One region of the Arthrobacter sp. PvP103 genome, then DNA from elsewhere that is predicted to be linked to it. Evidence: riboswitches for the same ligand, from Rfam matches in the RefSeq annotation. Region 1 holds a riboswitch; the other holds the start of a gene.
What was found. Region 1 has a riboswitch for glycine ahead of gcvP (aminomethyl-transferring glycine dehydrogenase). Riboswitches for the same ligand answer to the same signal wherever they lie in the genome.

Region 1 (10,540 bases):
CATGAACAGGCCGTTCGCGATGCCGTTGCCCACGATGACCTGCTGCCAGAGCGGCTGGGTGTCGAAGTCCGGGTGGTCCGGTTCGGAACCGATGGCGGTGGGATAGACCAGGATTTCCGCCCCGCCCAGGGAGTACAGCCGGGCGAGCTCCGGGAACCACTCGTCCCAGCAGGTGGGCATGCCCAGCCTGGCGCCGCCGAGTTCCGCGGGGGAGTGGACCTCGTAGGCGTCCTCCGAGGCCGGGCCCCGGCGGAAGAATTTGTCTTCGTAGTACCCGGCGGTCACCGGGATGTGGAGCTTGTGCGTGCGGGCCAGCAGCTCACCCTCGGGGGACACCAGGATCGCCGTGTTCAGTCCCAGGCCGTCGTCCGAACCGTCCGGGTTCTCCGCCCGCTGGTACAGGGAGGCGTGGACGGTGATACCGTGCCGGCGGGCTGCCCCGGCGGCGAACCGGAACGTGGGGCCGGTCAGCAGGTCCTCGGCGAGGTCCGACGGGCGAGGACGGGCGGCCCACGAACGGGATGTGTCGTTGTCGGGGAGCGTATCCGCCGGGTAGCGGGACAAAGTGAGTTCCGGCAGGAAGACGACGGTGGCTCCCAGCCGGGCGGCGCGTTCAATGCCCTCATCAAGTTCGGCGCTGAGAGCCGCGGCGTCGGCGTGCCAGCGGTGCTGGACTACCGCGATCCTCAGGGCGGGGCGGGCAGAGGGCCGCGTCCGTGCCAGGGAAGCGGGCGGTTCAAGGCAAGTGATTTCAATCATGGTGAATACTCCAGTGAGACGGTCGTCACTAAATGAATGACGTTCATTTAGTATTCACGTGGAGGGGTCCCTTGGCAAGGGAAAATGAAGAATAGTCATTTTGTTAAGCCGCCCGCGAGATTCGGTGGCGCCGCTGTGGCGGCTGGGATAGTTTCGGATTACCCGAGAAACCGCTGACACCAGGAGGATCAATGAAGGCATCACCGACGCTGACGAATAATCTGCAGGCTGTGCTCGCGGACCTGATTGAACTGCACATCCAGGGCAAGCAGGCCCACTGGAACATCGTGGGAACGAACTTCCGCGACCTCCACCTGCAGCTGGATGAAATCATCGACGCCGCCCGTAACTTCGCGGATGACATGGCGGAGCGCATGCGTGCACTCCATGCCCTGCCGGACGGCCGCAGTGCCACGGTCGCCGAGACCACGAGCCTTGCGCAGTTCCCGCAGGGGCTGATCAGCACCAAGGACGCCGTAGACCGCATCGTCGCGGCGCTCGAAGCGGCTGTCGGCACCATGCGCAAGGTCCACGATGAAGTCGACGAGGAAGACCCCACGACGGCGGACCTGCTTCATGAGTTCATCGCCAAGCTCGAGCAGTACGCCTGGATGGTGGGCGCGGAGAACATGAAGGCCTCCGCCAGCGTGACCACCCCCGACGGTAAGTAAGACCGCATTACGTCAGCCCGGCACCGGATGATTCCGGTGCCGGGCTTTCTGTTTGGCGGGTGCGGGCGGAGGATGGCGGCCCGCCGGCGCTAAGAGGCCTTGGGCACTCCGCGGAGAACGACGGCGACGAGCGTTGCCGCTCCCGCCATCAGTACCAGCCCGATGGAGGCCGTCACGTGGACGCCCGATTCAAACGCGACCCGGGCGGCGGACGTCAGGGCGTCCGCCAGCGGTGCGGGGAGCGAATGGGCGAGTTCCATGGCCCCGGCCAGGGTTTCCCGGGCCTGTGTGACCCCCTGCGCGGCGCCGGCAGGGCCGGCGGCTGCGATGCCCTCCGGTAGGACCAGGTTCCGCTGGTAGGACGCCGTCAGGATCGAGCCGAGGACGGCCGTTCCGAGCAGTGAGCCAATCTCGTAACCGGTCTCCGAAATGGCCGCTGCCGCACCCGACTTCTCCGGCGGGACCGACCCCAGTATCAGGTCGTTGGAAATCGTTTCGGCTGCTCCCACGCCGAGGGCCAGGACCAGGAGTGCGCCCAGCAGGATGGCCGGACCGCCCGAGTGGTCCCCGAAGGCCACCATGAAGTAGCCGGTGGCGCTTAGGGAAAGACCTCCGGCCACCACAAAGCCTGGCCTTATTGTCCGCACCAGCGGGACCACCACCAGGCCGGCAACCACGGTGGCAACCAGCGCCGGGATCATGGCAATTCCGGCCTCCGTGGGCTGCTGGCCCTCCAGCAGCTGGAGGTGCTGGGCAAGGAACAGGATGAAGCCGTTGAAGGAAAAAAGCGCCAGGACATTGGCCGTGATGGCCGTGCTGAAGATCCTGTTTCCAAAGAGGCTGATGTCCAGTAGGGGGCTAGGCAGCCTCTTCTGGCGCCGGATGAAGGCGTAGCCCATGAGGAGTCCGAAACCGATGGCCGCCGCCGCCGCCGGGCCGAAGCCCTCCGTTGCCAGCGACTTGATGCCGTAGACCAAGGGAACCATTGTCACCAGGGAGAGGACGATGCTGGCGGCATCAACGGCTCCCGGGCTGGGGTCCCTGGATTCGGGAATCAGGGCCGGACCAAGCAGCAGGATAGGCAGCATGATGGGCACGGCCACCAGCAGGATTGCGCCCCACCAGTAGTGCTCCACGAGCCAGCCGCCGAAGATCGGCCCCAGCGCGGCACCACCCGAGAACCCTGCTGCCCAAATTGCGATAGCCAGACGGCGCCGGTTGGGGTCCGGAAAGATGTTCCGGATCAGGGACAGGGTGGAAGGCATGAGCATCGCACCGAAAAATCCAAGCGCTGCGCGGCCGGCAATGAGCCATTCCGCGCTGGGGGCGAATGCCGTTGCTGCGGAGACGGCGGCAAAACCGGTGCTGCCGATTAGCAGGAGCCGGCGGCGGCCGATCCTGTCGCCGAAACTGCCCATGGCGACCAGGAGGCCGGCCAGGACCAGGGGGTAGGCGTCGATAATCCACAGCAGCTGAACGCCGGTGGGGTCGAGGTTGCTGGCGATGGCGGGCAGTGCGAACGTCAGTGCGGTGTTGTCCACGGCGACCAGCAGAACCGGGAACATCAAAAGCGCGAGGGCCAGCCAGTCGCGACCCGGCCTGGGGCCGGTGGAGCGGCTGCCGATAGCGGCGGGCGCTGCGGAAGTGAGGCGCTGCGTGGCCGGCGTCGAAGGTGACTGCGAGTTTCCCATGAAGATAACTGTACCGTCTGGACGGTATAGTTAAGAAACGAGCCCGGACCACCGGGCATGATAGGAACCATGGCCAGAAAACCCGTTGCCCGCGAGGCTGTGCTCGACGCCTTTGAATCCCTGCTGATCGAGGTGGGTGAACGCGCCGCGACGCTGGATGCCGTGGCCCGGCGAGCAGGGGTTTCCAAGGGGGGTCTCCTGTATCACTTCCCGAATAAGGAAGCCATGATTTCTGCCCTGCTGGAGCGCATGGACCGGCTGGTCGCCGGGGATTTGGACGCCATGGCCAAAGCTCCGGAAGGCGCCGCGGTCTACTTCATCAAGTCCTCCCTCTGGGCGGACACTCCGCTGGACCGGGTTTTTGTGGCTGCCACCCGGCTTGCCGAAGTGGCGCACAAGGAGACGCTGCACCGCTTCGCGGCCGTCCAGGGGAGCTGGCTGGAACTGCTGGCCGGGGACGTTGGTCCGGCCATGGCCAAGGCCGTGCTGTACATGGGTGACGGCCTCTACTTCAATGCCATGCTGGCCAGCGGCCCCGGCGCCGCCCCGCCCGAAATGAGCGGCGACGTCGACAGCCTGCTGGCAGCCGTCGAACGGCTTCGCGGCTGACAGCGCCACGAGGGCGTGGGTCTGCCTTCCGGGACCGTCGCGATTCGGGCCGTAACGCGCCGTCGGACTGGCTGCGGAGTTTGCAGACTGGACCTGCGCGTAGGACAATTGACGCTGTGACTGTTGTCACCGCTAACTAAATATGCCTTTGATCTGCGGCGGGAGAGTTCTGCAAGTAGGTACAAGCAGGCGCCGTAGGAGCAAACCCTCCCCAGGAATCTCTCAGGCCCATGTACCGCCGCGGCAAGGCAACTCTGGAAAGCAGCATGCTGTCCGTTTGTGTCCCAACCCAGTTGGGGGGCAAACCAGGACACGCCATGCTCACCGACGGTGCAAGCGGAGCTGTGCGAGAGCACGGTCCTGCGGAAACTCTCAGGTCCAATACAGAGCGGGGAGGAACCCGGACCACTGCGGCGTACCCTGCGCCGCCATTAGTAATGGAGTTCCTTCGTGACGGTTAGTTCAGCCTCCACCACCTTCGTCGACCGGCATATTGGCGCCCGCCGCCAGGCCGACATCGACACCATGCTCAAGTCCGTCGGCTACGACACCGTGGACTCGCTGGTAGACACCGCGGTCCCCAAAGACATCCGCCAGGAAGTCGCCCTGACTTTGCAGGACGCCCTGAGCGAGGTCGAAGTACTGGCCGAGCTGCGCAAGCTGGCTGCCAAGAACAAGACGGCCGTACAGATGATCGGCCAGGGTTACTACGACACGGTGACCCCGGCGGTGATCCGCCGCAACATCCTCGAGTCCCCGGCCTGGTACACCGCCTACACCCCCTACCAGCCGGAAATTTCCCAGGGACGCCTTGAGGCACTCCTGAACTTCCAGACCATGGTCCAGGACCTCGTGGGCCTGCCCATCGCCAACGCCTCCCTCCTGGACGAAGCCACCGCCGTGGCTGAAGCAGTCCTGATGATGCGGCGTGCCAACAAGAACAAGGCCGCCCATGACGGCAAGACGGTCCTGGACGCCGATGTCCTGCCGCAGACCATCGCCATCGTCAAGGGCCGTGCCGAGGCGCTCGGCTTCGAGGTTGAGGTGGCGGATCTCTCCAAGGGGCTTCCCGACGGCGACATCAACGGCATCGTGCTGCAGCAGCCGGGCGTGTCCGGCCGGGTGTTCGACCACGCCGCCGTCATCGCCGCCGCCAAGGAACGCGGCGCACTGGTCACTGTGGCGGCTGACCTGCTCTCACTGACCCTGATCACCCCTCCGGGTGAGCAGGGTGCGGACATCGCCGTCGGCTCCACCCAGCGCCTGGGTGTGCCGCTGTTCTTCGGCGGTCCGCACGCCGCCTATATGGCCGTCCAGAAGGGCCTTGAGCGTTCCATGCCCGGCCGCCTGGTGGGTGTGTCCAAGGACAACGCCGGCACCCCGGCCTACCGCCTTGCCCTGCAGACCCGCGAGCAGCACATCCGCCGCGAAAAGGCCACGTCCAACATCTGCACCGCACAGGCACTGCTGGCCATCGTCTCGTCGATGTACGCCGTCTACCACGGCCCTGACGGACTGAAGTCCATCGCCGAGACCATCCACAAGAACGCCCGCACCCTGGCGGCATCCCTGCAGGGCGCAGGCCTCGAGATCCTGCACGGCAGCTTCTTCGATACCATCACCGTCCGCGTCCCGGGCAAAGCAGCTGACATCGTCGCCGCAGCCGAAGCCAAAGGCATCAACCTGCGCGGCATCGATGCCGACACCGTCGGCATCTCCGCTGACGAAACCACGACGCCGGAAACCGTCGCCGCCGTTGCCGCCGTTTTCGGCGCCGAGGTTGCCTCCGACGACGCAGGCTTCGCCCTCGACGCCGCCGTCGAACGTTCCTCGGACTACCTGCAGCACCCGGTCTTCAACACGCACCGCTCCGAAACCCAGCTGCTGCGCTACATCCGCAAGCTCTCGGACCGCGACCTCGCCCTGGACCGCACCATGATCCCGCTGGGGTCATGCACCATGAAGCTGAACGCCACCGCCGAGATGGAAGCCATCTCCTGGCCGGAGTTCGCCTCCATCCACCCCTTCGCCCCGGACTCCCAGACCGAAGGCTGGCGTGAGCTGATCGACGGCCTGGAAGCGGACCTCGCGGAGATCACAGGCTACGACCAGGTTTCCATCCAGCCGAACGCAGGCTCCCAGGGCGAGCTCGCGGGCCTGCTGGCGATCCGCGGCTACCACCTGTCCCGCGGTGATGACCAGCGCAACGTCTGCCTGATCCCCGCCTCGGCGCACGGTACCAACGCCGCGTCCGCCGTCCTGGCCGGCATGAAGGTGGTCGTCGTGGCCACCGCCGCTGACGGCACGATCGACCACGCCGACTTCCAGGCGAAGATCGAAACCCACAAAGACGTCCTGTCCGCGATCATGATCACGTACCCGTCAACGCACGGCGTATACGACGCCGACGTCCGCGAAATCTGCGACTCGGTGCACGCAGCAGGCGGGCAGGTCTACGTTGACGGCGCCAACCTGAACGCCCTGGTGGGCCTGGCGCAGCCGGGCAAGTTCGGCGGCGACGTGTCCCACCTGAACCTCCACAAGACCTTCTGCATCCCGCACGGCGGCGGCGGACCGGGCGTCGGCCCGGTTGCGGCCAAGGCCCACCTTGCGCCGTTCATGCCGGGCGATGCCAACAAGGCAGCCCACGAGGACGGGCACGGCGTTGCGATCTCCGCTTCCCGCTTCGGCTCCGCCGGGGTGCTGCCGATCTCCTGGGCCTACGTAAAGCTGATGGGCGGCGCCGGCCTGACCGAAGCCACCAAGTCGGCCCTGCTGGCGGCGAACTACATCGCCTCCCGCCTGAACGAGTTCTTCCCGGTGCTGTACACCGGCGAAGGCGGACTCGTGGCGCACGAGTGCATCCTGGACCTGCGCGCCCTGACTGCCAAGACGGGAGTCACCGCGGAAGACGTGGCGAAGCGCCTCATTGACTTCGGCTTCCACGCCCCCACGCTGGCATTCCCGGTTGCCGGCACGCTCATGGTGGAGCCCACTGAGTCCGAGGACCTCGTGGAGATTGACCGCTTCATCGATGCCATGATCACCATCCGCCAGGAAATCGACCAGGTTGCGAACGGCGACTTCACGGTGGAGAACTCCCCGCTGCGCAACGCACCGCACACCGCGGCCGCCGTCGTCTCCTCCGACTGGAACCGCGAATACCCGCGTGAGCAGGCCGCCTTCCCCGTCCACCACCTCAAGCAGGACAAGTACTTCCCGCCCGTGGGCCGCATCGACGGCGCAGCAGGGGACCGCAACCTGATCTGCTCCTGCCCGCCCATCGAAGACTTCGAAAACTAAGGATTCCCGCGATGACTGAGAACTACACGGCGCTCTATGAGGAGCACAAGAAGCTCGGCGCGTCCTTCACCGATTTCGGTGGCTTTCAGATGCCCCTGAAGTACTCCTCCGAGCTGGCCGAGCACCACGCCGTCCGCAAGTCTGCCGGACTGTTCGACCTCTCCCATATGGGCGAAGTCTGGGTCACCGGCCCGGACGCCGCAGCCTTCCTGGACTACGCCCTGGTCGGCAAAATTTCCGCCATGTCCGTGGGCAAGGCCAAGTACTCGCTGATCTGCCAGGAAGACGGCGGCATCATCGACGACCTCATCACGTACCGCCGCCCAGCGGCAGACGCCGCAGGAAACGGCACGGACAAATTCCTGGTGGTGCCCAACGCCGGAAACGCCGTTGTGGTCGCGGCCGCCCTCGCCGAACGGGCAGCAAAGTTCGACGTCGTGGTGGACGACGCCTCCGCCCGCACCTCGCTGATCGCCGTCCAGGGTCCCAAGGCCGAAGCCATCCTGCTTCGCCTGGTTCCGGCGGCACAGCACGAGCTGGTCACCGGACTGAAGTACTACGCCGCCGTCGAAGTTCCCTTCCTGGTGGCCGGCGCCACCAAGGACCTCCTGCTGGCCCGGACCGGCTACACCGGTGAGGACGGCTTCGAGATCTTCGTGGACAACGACGACGCCACAGCCCTGTGGCAGGCCATCGGGGCTGTCGCCGAGGAGGGCGAGCTTGTCCCCGCCGGCCTTGCATGCCGCGACTCGTTGCGCCTGGAAGCCGGAATGCCGCTCTACGGCAACGAGCTCTCCCGCGAAGGCAACCCCTACGCAGCGGGCCTCGGCCCGGTCGTCTCCCTCGCCAAGGAGGGCGACTTCGTGGGCCGCGCGGCGCTTGAAGCCCTCAAGGCCGGCGGCGCCGGTGCCACGAGCGGACGCAAGCTGGTGGGCCTCAAGGGCCTGGGCCGGCGCGCGGGCCGCGGCCACTACCCGGTGCTCAAGGACGGCGCAGTTGTTGGCGAAGTGACCTCCGGCCAGCCGAGCCCCACGCTGGGCTACCCCGTGGCCCTGGCCTATGTCGACGTCGAATTCTCCGAGGTGGGTACCGCCCTGGACATCGACCTGCGCGGCAAGGCGGAGCCGTTCGAAGTCGTCGCACTGCCTTTCTACAAGCGCCAAAAGTAGCCCATAGGCTGTCAGCAGTTCCCGGCTCCGGGACCGGCTGGCCCCGTTTTCACGCGTGCTGCTCCTTTGTCGCTTTGACACACGCTGCCGGATCCCAGCCCCAACGCTCTCTCACTTCCTGCAGCGTTTGGGCCAACGCTCTCTCACTTTTCGCAAACCAAACTGAAGGAAAAACACATGGCAAAAGTTGCCGCTGAACTGCAGTACTCCGACGAGCACGAGTGGGTGGCCCGTGAGGCCGGCAACCTGGTGTCGATCGGCATCTCCGCCGTGGCCACGGATGCCCTCGGCGACATCGTGTACGTTGACCTGCCCGAGGTTGGCTCCACCGTGACCGCAGGGGAGACCTGCGGCGAGGTCGAGTCCACCAAGTCCGTTTCGGACCTGTACTCCCCGGTCACCGGCGAGGTCACGGAAACCAACTCCGCCGTCGTGGACGACCCCGCACTGATCAACAGCGATCCGTACGGTGCCGGCTGGCTCTTCAAGGTGGCTGCGGATTCCGACGGCCCGCTGCTCTCCGCCGAGGAATACGCTTCAAAGAACGGCGGCGAACTGTGAGCGGCGCAACCGCGGCCGCAGGCACAGGCACCGTCGCGTTTGAGCAGGTTGTCTCCCCGTCCCTGGACGCGGACCTGTCCGCGCTGGACCCTGAGATCGCGACGAAGATCGACGACGAACTGGCCCGCCAGCGCACCGGCCTGGAAATGATCGCCTCGGAGAACCACACCGCCAAGGCCGTCATGCAGGCGCAGGGCTCGGTGCTGACCAATAAGTACGCCGAGGGCTACCCGGGCAAGCGCTACTACGGCGGTTGCGAGCACGTTGACGTGGTCGAGCAGCTGGCCATCGACCGGGTGAAGGCCCTGTTCGGAGCCGAATACGCCAACGTGCAGCCGCACTCCGGAGCGCAGGCGAACGCCTCGGTGATGCACGCGCTGATCAAGCCGGGCGACACCATCATGGGCCTGAACCTGGCCCACGGCGGCCACCTCACCCACGGCATGCGGATCAACTTCTCCGGTCGGCTGTACAACGTGATCCCGTACCAGGTCCGCGAAGAGGACCACCGGATCGACATGGCCGAGGTGGAGCGCCTGGCCCGGGAGCACAAGCCGCAGCTGATCGTCGCCGGCTGGTCCGCCTACGCCCGCCAGCTGGACTTCGCCGAGTTCCGCCGCATCGCCGACTCCGTTGGCGCCTACCTGATGGTGGACATGGCGCACTTCGCCGGGCTGGTCGCCGCAGGGCTGCACCCGTCACCGGTTCCGCACGCGCACGTCACCACGTCCACCACGCACAAGACCCTCGCAGGGCCCCGCGGCGGCATCATCCTCTCCAACGACGCCGACATCGCCAAGAAGATCAACTCGGCAGTGTTCCCCGGCCAGCAGGGCGGACCCCTGGAACACGTCATCGCCGGCAAGGCCGTGGCGTTCAAGATCGCCGCGTCCCCGGAATTCAAGGAACGCCAGGAACGCGTCCTTGCCGGTGCCCGGATCCTGGCGGACCGCCTGGTCCAGCCGGACGTCACCGCCAAGGGGATCAACGTGATCTCCGGCGGCACCGACGTCCACCTGGTCCTGGTGGACCTGCGCAACTGTGAGTTGGACGGCCAGCAGGCCGAGGACCGCCTCGCGGAAATCGACATCACCGTCAACCGCAACGCCGTGCCGTTCGACCCGAGGCCGCCGATGGTCACCTCGGGTCTGCGTATCGGCACCCCGGCCCTCGCCACCCGCGGTTTCGGCGAAGCCGCCTTCGCCGAGGTTGCGGATATCATCGCTGAGGCGCTAATCGCCGACGCCGGCGCGGACCTCTCCGTCCTGCGCTCCCGGGTGGATGCCCTCGCCGCCGCCCACCCGCTCTACCCCTCGGTTGCCAACCTCGGCTAGAGCACGTATTACAGAAGTAGAGATCACGACGCGGGCGGCCGCCACAAGCTGCCGCCCGTCGTCGTGCATCCGGCAGTGCGACCGCCCACCGGCGGTTGCACCGCCATCCGGCAGGACCATCTGCCGGACCACAGCTACACCTAGTTAGGAACCGACCATGGCCGTTGGTGTCTTTGATCTTTTTTCCATCGGGATTGGGCCTTCGAGTTCGCATACGGTGGGTCCGATGCGGGCTGCGGCGGTGTTCGCCGGGGAGCTGAAGGCTTCCGGTGCCCTGGAGAGGGTGGCCGGGCTGCGGGTGGATTTGTATGGTTCGCTCGCCGCGACGGGGCACGGTCACGGGACGATGACGGCGATCCTGCTGGGGCTGGAGGGGTTCCATCCGGAGAAGATCCTCCCGGCCGAGGTGGAGGAGCGGCTGGCGGCGATCGCGGAGTCCGGGA
Region 2 (10,540 bases), 720 kb from region 1:
GGCTCGGTCACCTCACCCAGGAATGGCTTGCCACCAGCGACGACCCGGAGGCAGTCACGAGCGGCGGCTACTGGCACCATCAGCACAGGGAAAAGGCACACCCCTCCGCCAACGATCAACGGTTTCAGGCTGAGCTTCTCAACCTCCTCGCCCGACTCACCGGGGAGAGCCTCACCTAGGGTCCCCGCACCGCGGGCTCAGACGGAAAGCTGGTTCGACCGGAGTCCTTCCGGGAATCAGCCCGCGCTCTGCCGGCGCACGATCTCGTTGATCCAGATCGGGGCGAAGGGCGAGGTGCAGTTCGGCGGCGTGGGGTAGTCCTTGAGCACCTCGAGCCGTTCACCGATATCGATCGCCCGGGCACGGTGCCCGGCATGGTGGATCCCAATCTGCGCAAGGCAGGTGTTCATTGCCCACTGCAGGCGGTCAGGGGCATCCTTTATCTCCGTCTCGATGGTGTCGAGGAGCCCTGACAGGTCGAGTCCCTCAGGATTCTTCGCGGCCCGCTCGCTGGTCAGCGCCCAGCCGGCGCTGGCGACCACCGGATCGGGATCCGCAGTCCAGGCCACGCGCAGCCCTTCGGCATGCGGGCTCCGCTTGACCACGTAGTTCACCAGCCAGTCCTGTACCTTGGGTGCCCGCGACTGACGCAGCATGGCATCCAGTTCCCCGCGTTCGAACTCCTTGGGCCGGCAGATCAACAACCCGAGCAGCCGGGCCGCGGTGTCTTCCGTCGCCCACAGCTCGCGTGCAAGGGCCTGCTGGGGCTTCAGCCGCTTGGCGATGGCGCGCAGCCTGGAGAGGTTCACGCCGTGATCATCGCCGTGCTTCTCGTTGACTGAGCGCATCCTCGGGTCTTCGAGTTCGGCCAGTTCGGCTTTCAACTCGGCAACTGTCGTCTCGGACATTCCATCCTTCCGGTCATTTACCCGCTGCGTCCCAGCCTAAGGCCCAACGAAGAAAGGGCGGCCGGAATTCGACCGCCCCTCCGCATCATGCGGCGTCGTCGACCGTAATCACAATCTTGCCGCGGGTGTGCCCCTCCATGTTGAGGCGGAAGGCATCTGCCGACTGCGCCAACGGGAAGGTTTGTGCCACCTCGACCCGGAGCTTGCGCTCATCGACCAGGTCGGCGAGTTCCTGCAGCTCGGCGCCTACGGGGTTGACCCACATCCAGGTACCGCCATGCTGCTCGACCTCGCTGTCCGCGATGGAGGCATGCCTGCCTCCATCAGCCAGGACAGCCAGCGTGGATTCCAGGTTGCCGCCCACGAAGTCCGCGACGACGTCTACGCCCTCGGGGCACAAGGCTCGGACCCTGTCTACGAGTCCTTCGCCGTATTGGACGGGCTCGGCACCGAGCGACCGGATGAAGTCATGATTCTTTTCTGATGCGGTTGCAATCACCTTGGCGCCGAGCGCCGCGGCAATCTGGATACCCAAGGACCCGACGCCGCCCGCGCCGCCATGGATCAACACGGTCTCCCCCGCCTTGAGGTCCAGGCGGTTCAGGACCTGATATGCCGTCAGGCCGGCCAACGGAAGTCCTGCGGCCTCGTTCCATGTCAGGGATGCGGGCTTGCGGGCCAGGAGCCGTTCCGGCAACGCGATGTATTCTGCGAAACTACCGCCGTGGACATAGTCCTTGCGGCCATAGGAAATGACTTCATCGCCTGGCCTGAAATGCGGGGCGTCAATGCCGGCCGACTCGACCACCCCAGCCACGTCCCATCCGGGAATGGCCGGGAATTGCAGGTCCATGGCCGGGTCCAAGTAGCCGGCCATGATCTTCCAGTCGACGGGATTTACCGCTGCCGCCTTGACCTTGACCAGGACCATCCCCGGCCCGACCTTGGGTAGCGGCTGCTCCGTCAGCTCAAGGACGTCCGGACTTCCGTATTCGCTGTAAGTAATTGCCTTCATGAACGCCTCAACGGATACTTTCCGGACACTATTCCGGACCTACCCGGCAGGCCTCGACTGTTCCGCGTATGCGTTTGCCTGGCCGCGCACCTGGCGGACGTAGGATTCGGATTGATTGTAGGAGAGCACGGCAGCGGTCCAGCCCCGGGCGGTGGTGAGGTCACGGCCGCCTTCACACAGGTACGTAGCGGCACTGAGTGCGGCGTCGTCGATGTTCAACGGGTCGGCGACACCGTCGCCGTTCCCGTCCCGCCCGGCCTGTTCCCAGGTGGAGGGGATGAACTGCATGGGTCCGACAGCGCGGTCCCAGAGGGCATCGCCGTCGAGCACGCCGTCGTCCGTGTCCGGGATCGCGGCGAAACTGTCGCCGTCGAGGCTGGGCCCGATAATTGGTCCGCTGACCTGCCCGGCGCTCGACAGGCTGCCGCCTCCGTGGCTCCCGTGCGCGGACTCAACGAAACCGATGGCAGCCACCGTATTCCATCCGATCCGGCACACAGGCGTGGCCGCGTTGGCGAGCTCCGCCGCAGCTGCATAGGCCTGGAGTGCCCGGGCCGGTATGCCTGTCTGCGTCGCGGTCTGCCCGAGCCATTCCGCGTCCATCGTGCTGTCAGTAATATCCACGGCGCGGGCGCTGAAGCCCTGCAGCGTCGCAAGTTTCGCGCCAGATTGCGGCGGTGCCGACTGGCTCCAGGACCCAGCCGCGCCGGACGGACCGAGCACCCAGAACAGGAGCCCGGTGATGACGCAGGTCGCGACAAGGCAGAAGACGGCTAGGCGTTTCAGGCGGAGCATGGACTCGAGGGTTCTCCCTTCCGGTGTGTTTTGATCAGCCGGAAGCAACTTACACCATCTTCCGGTTGTTCAATTCTTGGCACCAAAAAAGCCCCGGACCCAATGGTCCGGGGCTTAGTCGCCTGCTACCGCTCGATGCTGACGGCGAGATCCAGGTGAATGCCGCTGTCGGCCACAAGGCGGTCCTGGAGGTAACGGGCCAGGCTCGAATCGGTGGCGGTGTGAACGCTATTCGCCACCGCCCCCCGCAGGAGGGCCTGCGTATCCGTGGACTTAACCACGTCGAGCGGTGCCCAACCACGATGGCTGGAGGTAAGTCGCTCAATATCCGTGCGGAAAGAGCGCTTGTGGTCCTCGCGGACAGTGGCACGGACGGTGAACGGGATGAAGGCAATAGGCAAAAGAGGTCCTCTCAAGAGGCAACCGGTGATCGGCGCCCCGAAGATTACAAGTCGCATCGGGGCCCCTGTTATTCCCCCGAAACAGCCGACGAGTCCGACGTCACGGGCGGCGGGGAAAGCGGCCGTACCGCAGAATGACCGTCCGGTTTCCGCGCTGCACCTCGGATCAAAGCGGACTGGAGTGCTGCGGAGGCGGTCGCCTGATCCGGTCCGCCGGGGGCCGGGTCAAGGTTGTTGAAGCTGTAGAGGTGGATGCCGGCAATGATCCCCGCCGCGCTTTCCAGCCCGGCCACCAGGCTCTCCGGCGAGTAGCGGTCGCCGCTCAGGAGCTTGCGCGCCAGCGGCCCCTTGCGGCTGAGGAACTTGAGGGAACTTCCGACGCCGATCTGCGTCGCCAGCGAGACCAGCTTGGTCCGCGGGACGGTCCCGGCCACGCCGGCCCAGACGGGCAGCTGCACCCCTTCGCGGCGCAGGAGTGCCGCGAAGTCAAGGATTTTCGGCGCAGAGAAGCACATTTGCGTGACAACGTTCGATGCGAGGTGCTGCTTGGCCAGCAGGGCGTCCAGCAGGTCCACCGGCCCCACCGAGGGGTGGCCTTCCGGGTAACCGGCAACTCCTGCCCGCATCCTGCCGCCGGTGTACTGCGCGATGTCTTCCAGCAGGGGAAGGGAGGACGCGTACGGGCCTGCGGGCTGCTTCCGGTCTCCGCCGATCACAAACACTTCGTTGATGCCGGAGACATCGCAGTCACGCAGGATTCCGGTGAGTTCGGACCGGCCGGGCACGCTCCGCGCCGCGAGATGCGGAATGACAGAATAACCGAGCACGCCCAGCTGCACGGCGGCACGCATGGTCCGCTCAATGCCGTGGTGGGGCAGGCACGTCACGGTGAGCGTCGTGGTCAAAGGCACGTGCGCCTTGACCTGCTCAACGATTCCCTCTGAAGGGATGATTTCGATCCTGGTGGGGAACATCATTGGTCCTCTCTGGCGGTCAAATGGTTCTCAGGAGTGTGCTGCGATGAGCGAGCTGGCTTCCTGGCGGGTGCTGCCGGAGGACTCGATGTGCGCGAGTTCGGCCGGGATGTCCCAGCCCTTCTTGCGCATCGCGGTGGCCCAGAGCCGGCCGGCACGGTAGGAGGAGCGCACCAGCGGTCCGGACATCACGCCGAGGAAACCGATCTCTTCGGCCTCCGTGGCGAGGTCGACGAATTCCTGCGGCTTGACCCAGCGGTCCACCGGCAGGTGGCGTTCGGACGGGCGCAGGTACTGGGTGATCGTGATCAGGTCGCAGCCGGCCTCGTGCAGGTCGCGCAGGGCCTCGGAGATTTCCTCCCGGGTTTCTCCCATGCCCAGGATCAGGTTGGATTTGGTGACCATTCCCAGGTTCCGGCCCTGCGTGATGACGTCCAGCGACCGGTCGTAGCGGAACGCGGGGCGGATGCGCTTGAAGATCCGCGGGACGGTCTCGACGTTGTGCGCGAAGACCTCGGGCTTGGAGTCGCAGATCGCGGCGATGTGTTCGGGTTTGCCGGAGAAGTCCGGGATCAGGAGTTCGACGCCGGTGCCCGGGTTCAGTTCGTGGATCTTGCGGACGGTCTCGGCGTAGAGCCAGACGCCCTCGTCGGCGAGGTCGTCCCGGGCCACGCCGGTCACGGTGGCGTAGCGCAGCTGCATGGCCTGGACCGAGCGGGCCACCTTGGTGGGCTCAAACATGTCCACCGGTGAAGGCTTGCCGGTATCGATCTGGCAGAAATCGCAGCGCCGGGTGCATTCGGAGCCGCCGATCAGGAAAGTGGCTTCCTTGTCTTCCCAGCATTCGAAGATGTTCGGGCAGCCGGCCTCTTCACAGACGGTGTGCAGGCCTTCCTTCTTCACCAGGTTCTTGAGCTGGACGAACTCCGGGCCCATCTGGACCTTGGCCTTGATCCACTCCGGCTTACGCTCCACCGGAGTAGCCGCATTGCGCTGCTCAATACGCAGCATCTTCCGGCCTTCTGGTGCCAGTGTCATGGTTCTCTTTCCTTTGTGCGTGCGCCGGTAGTCCGGCAAAATTTTGGTGCGGGAGGGGTTGCTGGAGCCGTCCCGGTCGGGCTAGGGAGTCAGCATTCGACGACGTTGACGGCGAGGCCGCCCATGGCGGTTTCCTTGTACTTGGAGGACATGTCCCTGCCGGTCTCGCGCATGGTCACGATCACCTCGTCCAGGGACACCCGGTGCGTGCCGTCGCCCCAGAGCGCCATCTTCGCGGCATTGATGGCCTTCGCCGCCGCGATCGCGTTCCGCTCGATACAGGGGATCTGCACCAGCCCGCCGATCGGATCACACGTCAGCCCCAGGTTGTGCTCCATCGCGATCTCCGCCGCGTTCTCCACCTGCTGCGGCGTCCCGCCCATCACCTCGGCCAGGCCCGCAGCGGCCATCGACGACGCCGAACCCACCTCACCCTGGCAGCCCACCTCCGCCCCCGAAATGGACGCCTGTTCCTTATAGAGCACCCCGACCGCACCGGCAGCGAGCAGGAACTTCACCACCACATCATCCCGGTCCTCCCGGCTGGCCCGGTCCATGCCCGGCGCGAAATGCAACGCGTAATACAACACCGCCGGGATGATCCCGGCCGCCCCGTTCGTCGGCGCCGTGACCACCCTGCCGCCGGACGCGTTCTCCTCGTTCACCGCCAACGCGATCAGGTTCACCCACTCCTGCCAGTACTTCGGATCCCGGTACTCCGGGTCCTGGCCCCGGTTCTCCTTCAGCAAACGCTCGTGCCAGTCCGGCGCACGACGGCGGACCTTCAGCCCGCCGGGCAGCAGCCCCTCACGCTTCAGGGACACCGCCACGCACTCCTCCATCACCGAGTAAATGTGCAGCAACCCCTCCCGGATCTCCGCCTCGGACCGGGAGGCGCGTTCGTTGACGAACATGATCTCCCCAATGGACAGGCCCTTGGACTGGCACCGGCCCAGCAGCTCCGCCGCAGTCCGGAACGGCAGCGGCAACTCCTTCTTCGACTCCTCCAACTCCTGCTGCGCCGCGTCCTCCTCGCCCTCACGGACAATAAACCCCCCGCCCACCGAGAAGAACGTCGCCGCATGCAGCACCTCCCCGCCAGCATCCGTGACAGTGAAAGTCATCCCGTTCGTGTGCCGCGGCAGGATGGTCAACGGCCGCAACACCATATCCTTCACCCCGTACGGCAGGACCACCCCGGCACCATCAACAGCACCGGCCAGCCGCAGCATCCCGGACTCCGCGATCGCCGCCAGCCGCTCCTCCACCTCGGCCGGGAGGATCTTCTCCGGATGGAACCCCTCCAGCCCCAGCAGGATCGCCGTCATCGTCCCGTGACCGTGCCCCGTCGCGGCGAGCGAACCATACAAATCCACCCGCAGCCCGGCCACCCTCTCCAGGGCACCGGAAGCCTTCAGCTCCCCGGCGAACACCGCCGCAGCCCGCATCGGACCCACCGTATGCGAACTCGAAGGCCCAATCCCGATGGAAAAAAGATCAAAGACACCAACAGCCATGGCCGGGTTCCTTAGCTGCCCAGGCGCTGCGGGGCGGACTGGGGACGCGCACTGGGGCGGCAGGACACGCAGATGCGGCGGCCTGCAAAGGTGGAAGAGGACGGCTGAATCGTCACGAGAGGAACTCCATAATTCAGGTGGCGCAGGGCGCCACGTTGATTCGGGTTCCTCCCCGCTCTGTATTTGACCTGAGAGTTTCCGCGGACCCTGCTGTTACAGCGTGCCGCTTGCACCGTCGGTGAGCCCGGGGACCGGACTACTTTCCAGAGTTGCCTCGCCGCGGCGGTACGTGGGCCTGAGAGATTCCTGGGGAGGATTTGCTCCTACGGCGCCTGCTGAACGTACCGGCAGGACTCTCCCGCCGCAGATCAAAAGCGTGTATCACTTGTCGGTGACACGGCTCACACATTATCTGTTGCCGGGACGACACGCAACAGAGTCACGTCATATGGGTCATTCGTGCCGCTGACGGGAGGGATCCGTCGGTGGCCGAGGCACCGCTTGCTACGCTGGAACCATGAAATCCCGCCTCGCCGCCCTGTCCGCTGCTGCCCTCATCGTTGTACTGACCGGCTGCGGGCAGGTCCAGGACGCAGCCGAAAAGGCCGTGAGCGACGGCGCCTCCCAAGTTGCCACAGCAGCCGCCGACCAGGTCAAGGGACAGGTGTGCGCGCTCGTGGAGGACGGGCTTGTCAGCGTCAAGGACAAGGAACTGCTGGGCGGCCTCGTGGCCGGGGCCGACACCGCCGGCGTGCCGGCCGAGATCACCACTCCGCTACGCCAGATCGCCGAGGCGGGCGATCAGGTTCCCGCCGAGTCCGTCACCGCGCTCAAGGATGCCTGCACCGCCTAAGCCCTAGCGCTTGCCCTTCTTGCGCGATCCCTTGCCGCGGCCCTTGTCCGGATTGGGAGCGTATCGCTGGGCCACCTTGGGTTTTTTGACGCCGGTTCCCCGCCGGTCCGGTTTCGGTTCCTTCTTGGGCGGCTCCACCTTCGCCGACGGCTGGCGGGAGCTCTGGGCGGTCCGTCCGCGGACAATCCCGATGAACTCCTCGATCACTTCATCCATTGCCTGGTCCGCCGCCTCATCCCCGGCCCCACGCGTCGCTTCACGCGTGGCCTCATTGGGCCAGGCAAGGGCGATCTGTGTGGTGGGTGCGCCGGTGAGCTTCCGCGCCACCGTGTCCTTGACGTTGAAGTGGCGGGCGACGGACATCGGCAGGATCACGAGCCCGGCACCCGAGGCAACCACCTGCAAAGCAGCTTCCGGGCCGCCGAGCTCCGCCACATCCAGAAAGGTCTCTGCGGCAAGGTCCGCCAGCGCCACCTCTTCGAACACCGAAATCTCATGTCCCTTGGGAGCAACCACCACCGGCTGCTCCTCATACAGGGGAATCACGTTCAGGCCCTCACGCTCCACCGGCAGGCGGACGAAACTGAGGTCGGCGGAACCGTCACGGAGGACCAAAAGCTGGGCGCCGTCGTCGGACATAAAGGACTGCAACGGAACATCCGGCATCCGCTCTTCCCAGCGCCTGATCCACTTCCCCGGCGTTACTCCGGCAACGTAGGCGAAGCGCAGCACGCGCCCTTCCGGTTCAGCGGGTGCGGATGCTTGCGGGGATTCTTCTTCAGCGGACACACGTTCACAGTACCGCCAGAGCTGCGGGAGAGCCCTGCTGGTGCTGTTTGGTGCTGCTCTGGTGCCTTGTAGGCGGTCCGCCGGATACCCTTGAAGTATGACCTCTGCAAACTCCCAGTCCATGAAGCCGGCCACCGTTGCCAAGAAGCTTGGCATCTACCTGCCCGCAACACCCCAGGAGTTCCAGGATTCGGTTATCACCCGCGCCGATTTCGCCGAGCTCCAGGCCAACCCGCCGGAGTGGCTGGCCGAGCTCCGCCGCAACGGCCCGCACCCCCGCCCGGTGGTGGCGCAGAAACTGAACGTTTCCATTAGCGGCCTGGCCCGCGGCGGCGTCGAGGAAGCACTGACCTCGGCGGAGATCACCGCGCTGCTGCAGGCTCCCCCGGCTTGGCTGGTGGCCGAACGCTCCACGCACGCTGCAGTCCGCGCCGAAGCACAGCGCGTCAAGGACGAGGCCGCCAAGAAGGACGCCAAGAAAGCCCGTGCCAAGGCCGAGTAAGGCCCTGACGGCTTAATGTACGGGACGAAGGTCGTCCGGATCGCCTCGGTGGAACATTCGCCGGGGCGCCACGCCTTCGAAAAGGACCCACACCGTGGAGGCATCTTCGGTCATGGCGTCAACAATTCCCGACGCCGTGACGCGGTTGCCCCGCACAATCGCCACCTTGTCGCCGGGACGCAGTTCCGACCAGTCAGTTTCCTGCCGCAAGGGTTCACCGGCCGGGTCTGCGGCCTGGTGCCCGTGCGGAATCTGCGGACCTGCACCGAACAGCCATGCGGAGACATCGCTGCGCAGCACGAGATGCGGTCCGCCCGTTGCACTCACGCTTCCCGTGGGCACGTAATAGCCGCGGCCCGCCCCCGACCCGCCGGCGGCCCTGTCCAGGGCATCGAGAAGGCGCCTGGTGAGGTGGCCCTGGGGACCAATCTCCCGGAGCTCGTCGAGCTCTTCCGGGGAGAGCCGTCCCAGCACAGCAGCTATATCGGCCATGATGGATCCCTTCTAGCGGATGGTGCCTGAAGAACCACGCTAGAACCCCGTCATTAACGGCGCGTGAAATCGGGACGGCGAACAGAAAACAAGTTCCGCGGGGGACGAACAGCGCCGGCCTGGCGTTAAACGATCAACTGCCGGCCCCCTTCGCTGCACCAACTATCCGCCCCAAGGAAATGAGCCACCCCCTGTTAATCGTCCTCACCGGAATTGACGGTGCCGGAAAGACCACCGCCGCACGCGCAGCCGTGGAAGCCGCCCGCCTGGCCGGCGGCAAAGCCGTGTTGCTGCGCAACCATGCCGGCCGCCGCAACATGACGCAGTGGTCGGAGCGCTCCGGAATTCACCTCAACCGCCGCGTGGCGGATGCACTGGAGACCGGGATCCGGACGGTCAACGTTCTGGTGTCCCACGCCCGCGCGCGCAACTTTTCAGGCCTGGTGGTCATGGACCGTCACCTGTACTGCCAGCTTGCCCTGCGCAGCGTCCGGGGCCTCCCGCCCGGCCGGTTGCTCCGCTGGCTGCTGCGCCGCCTTCCCGCACCGGACCTGGTGATCCACTTCGACGTTAGTTCGGAGCAGGCCCTAAAACGCATCCTCCTGCGGGGAACGGACACCGAAACACTCGAGGAACTGACGGCCCTCGGCGAGGCGTACCGCGCCCTTCCTGAGTTCGCCGGATTCGTCCGCATCGACGCCGGCGGGGCGCAGGACGAGGTGCTGGCTGCGCTCACCGACACAATCAACGGCGCAGCCGGCGGCGCAGCCACAGGGGCTGGACGGATCAGCGCGAAATAATCGACGTCACTGCGCTGACGAAGGGAGGCAAGGCAACCACCGCCGCCAGGCCCAGAGCCGCGCGGCCGCCCCAGGACGGCGCTGTTGCCCGCCGCAGGGCACGCGCGGACCGGACTTTATCCGGACCCGTTTGCAGAGGTTCCCGCCCGGCGCGGCCAAAATGCGCGAGCCACAAGCACAGCATGACAACCAGCGCACCGATGCCGAGCAGGATGCCGGCGGGCGGGAAGAGGATGGCTCCGACGAGCGGGAGGTAGTACTTCCAGTCCCGGCCGGTCGGAAGGGGAAGACGCTGGCTGAACGCGCCGGCCACGGCGGCCACCACAGCGCCGTGCAGGACGGCCAGCGCGGAAAAGAGGATCACGGAAAGCCAGCCGGGCCCCACAATCGCGAAGTCGATGTTCTCAGCCCGAAGCGGGTCCACGGAGGCGCCGAAGACCAGGAGGAGCAGCACCC

Region 2: it holds a riboswitch for glycine, as region 1 does, so the genes downstream of both, JOE41_RS11505 (L-serine ammonia-lyase) here and gcvP (aminomethyl-transferring glycine dehydrogenase) in region 1, are expected to answer to the same signal.

Annotation. Positions count from the first base shown of each region.
Region 1 covers NZ_JAFIBQ010000001.1:3,219,266-3,229,805, forward strand. Annotated here, with positions in the region: gene JOE41_RS14890 (nitrilase-related carbon-nitrogen hydrolase) at 1-759, opposite strand, end outside; gene JOE41_RS14895 (Dps family protein) at 951-1,430, shown strand; gene JOE41_RS14900 (MFS transporter) at 1,520-3,121, opposite strand; gene JOE41_RS14905 (TetR/AcrR family transcriptional regulator) at 3,191-3,730, shown strand; glycine riboswitch at 3,880-3,978, shown strand; gene gcvP (aminomethyl-transferring glycine dehydrogenase) at 4,181-7,033, shown strand; gene gcvT (glycine cleavage system aminomethyltransferase GcvT) at 7,045-8,202, shown strand; gene gcvH (glycine cleavage system protein GcvH) at 8,380-8,763, shown strand; gene glyA (serine hydroxymethyltransferase) at 8,760-10,097, shown strand; gene JOE41_RS14930 (L-serine ammonia-lyase) at 10,255-10,540, shown strand, end outside.
Region 2 covers NZ_JAFIBQ010000001.1:2,503,694-2,514,233, reverse strand. Annotated here, with positions in the region: gene JOE41_RS11540 (SDR family NAD(P)-dependent oxidoreductase) at 1-179, shown strand, start outside; gene JOE41_RS11535 (DNA alkylation repair protein) at 237-908, opposite strand; gene JOE41_RS11530 (NADP-dependent oxidoreductase) at 994-1,923, opposite strand; gene JOE41_RS11525 (lytic transglycosylase domain-containing protein) at 1,963-2,718, opposite strand; gene JOE41_RS11520 (hypothetical protein) at 2,844-3,119, opposite strand; gene JOE41_RS11515 (methylenetetrahydrofolate reductase) at 3,188-4,096, opposite strand; gene lipA (lipoyl synthase) at 4,124-5,131, opposite strand; gene JOE41_RS11505 (L-serine ammonia-lyase) at 5,221-6,648, opposite strand; glycine riboswitch at 6,922-7,019, opposite strand; gene JOE41_RS11500 (hypothetical protein) at 7,166-7,501, shown strand; gene JOE41_RS11495 (LysR family transcriptional regulator substrate-binding protein) at 7,505-8,290, opposite strand; gene JOE41_RS11490 (DUF5997 family protein) at 8,388-8,792, shown strand; gene JOE41_RS21025 (hypothetical protein) at 8,805-9,284, opposite strand; gene JOE41_RS11480 (AAA family ATPase) at 9,464-10,084, shown strand; gene JOE41_RS11475 (hypothetical protein) at 10,071-10,540, opposite strand, start outside.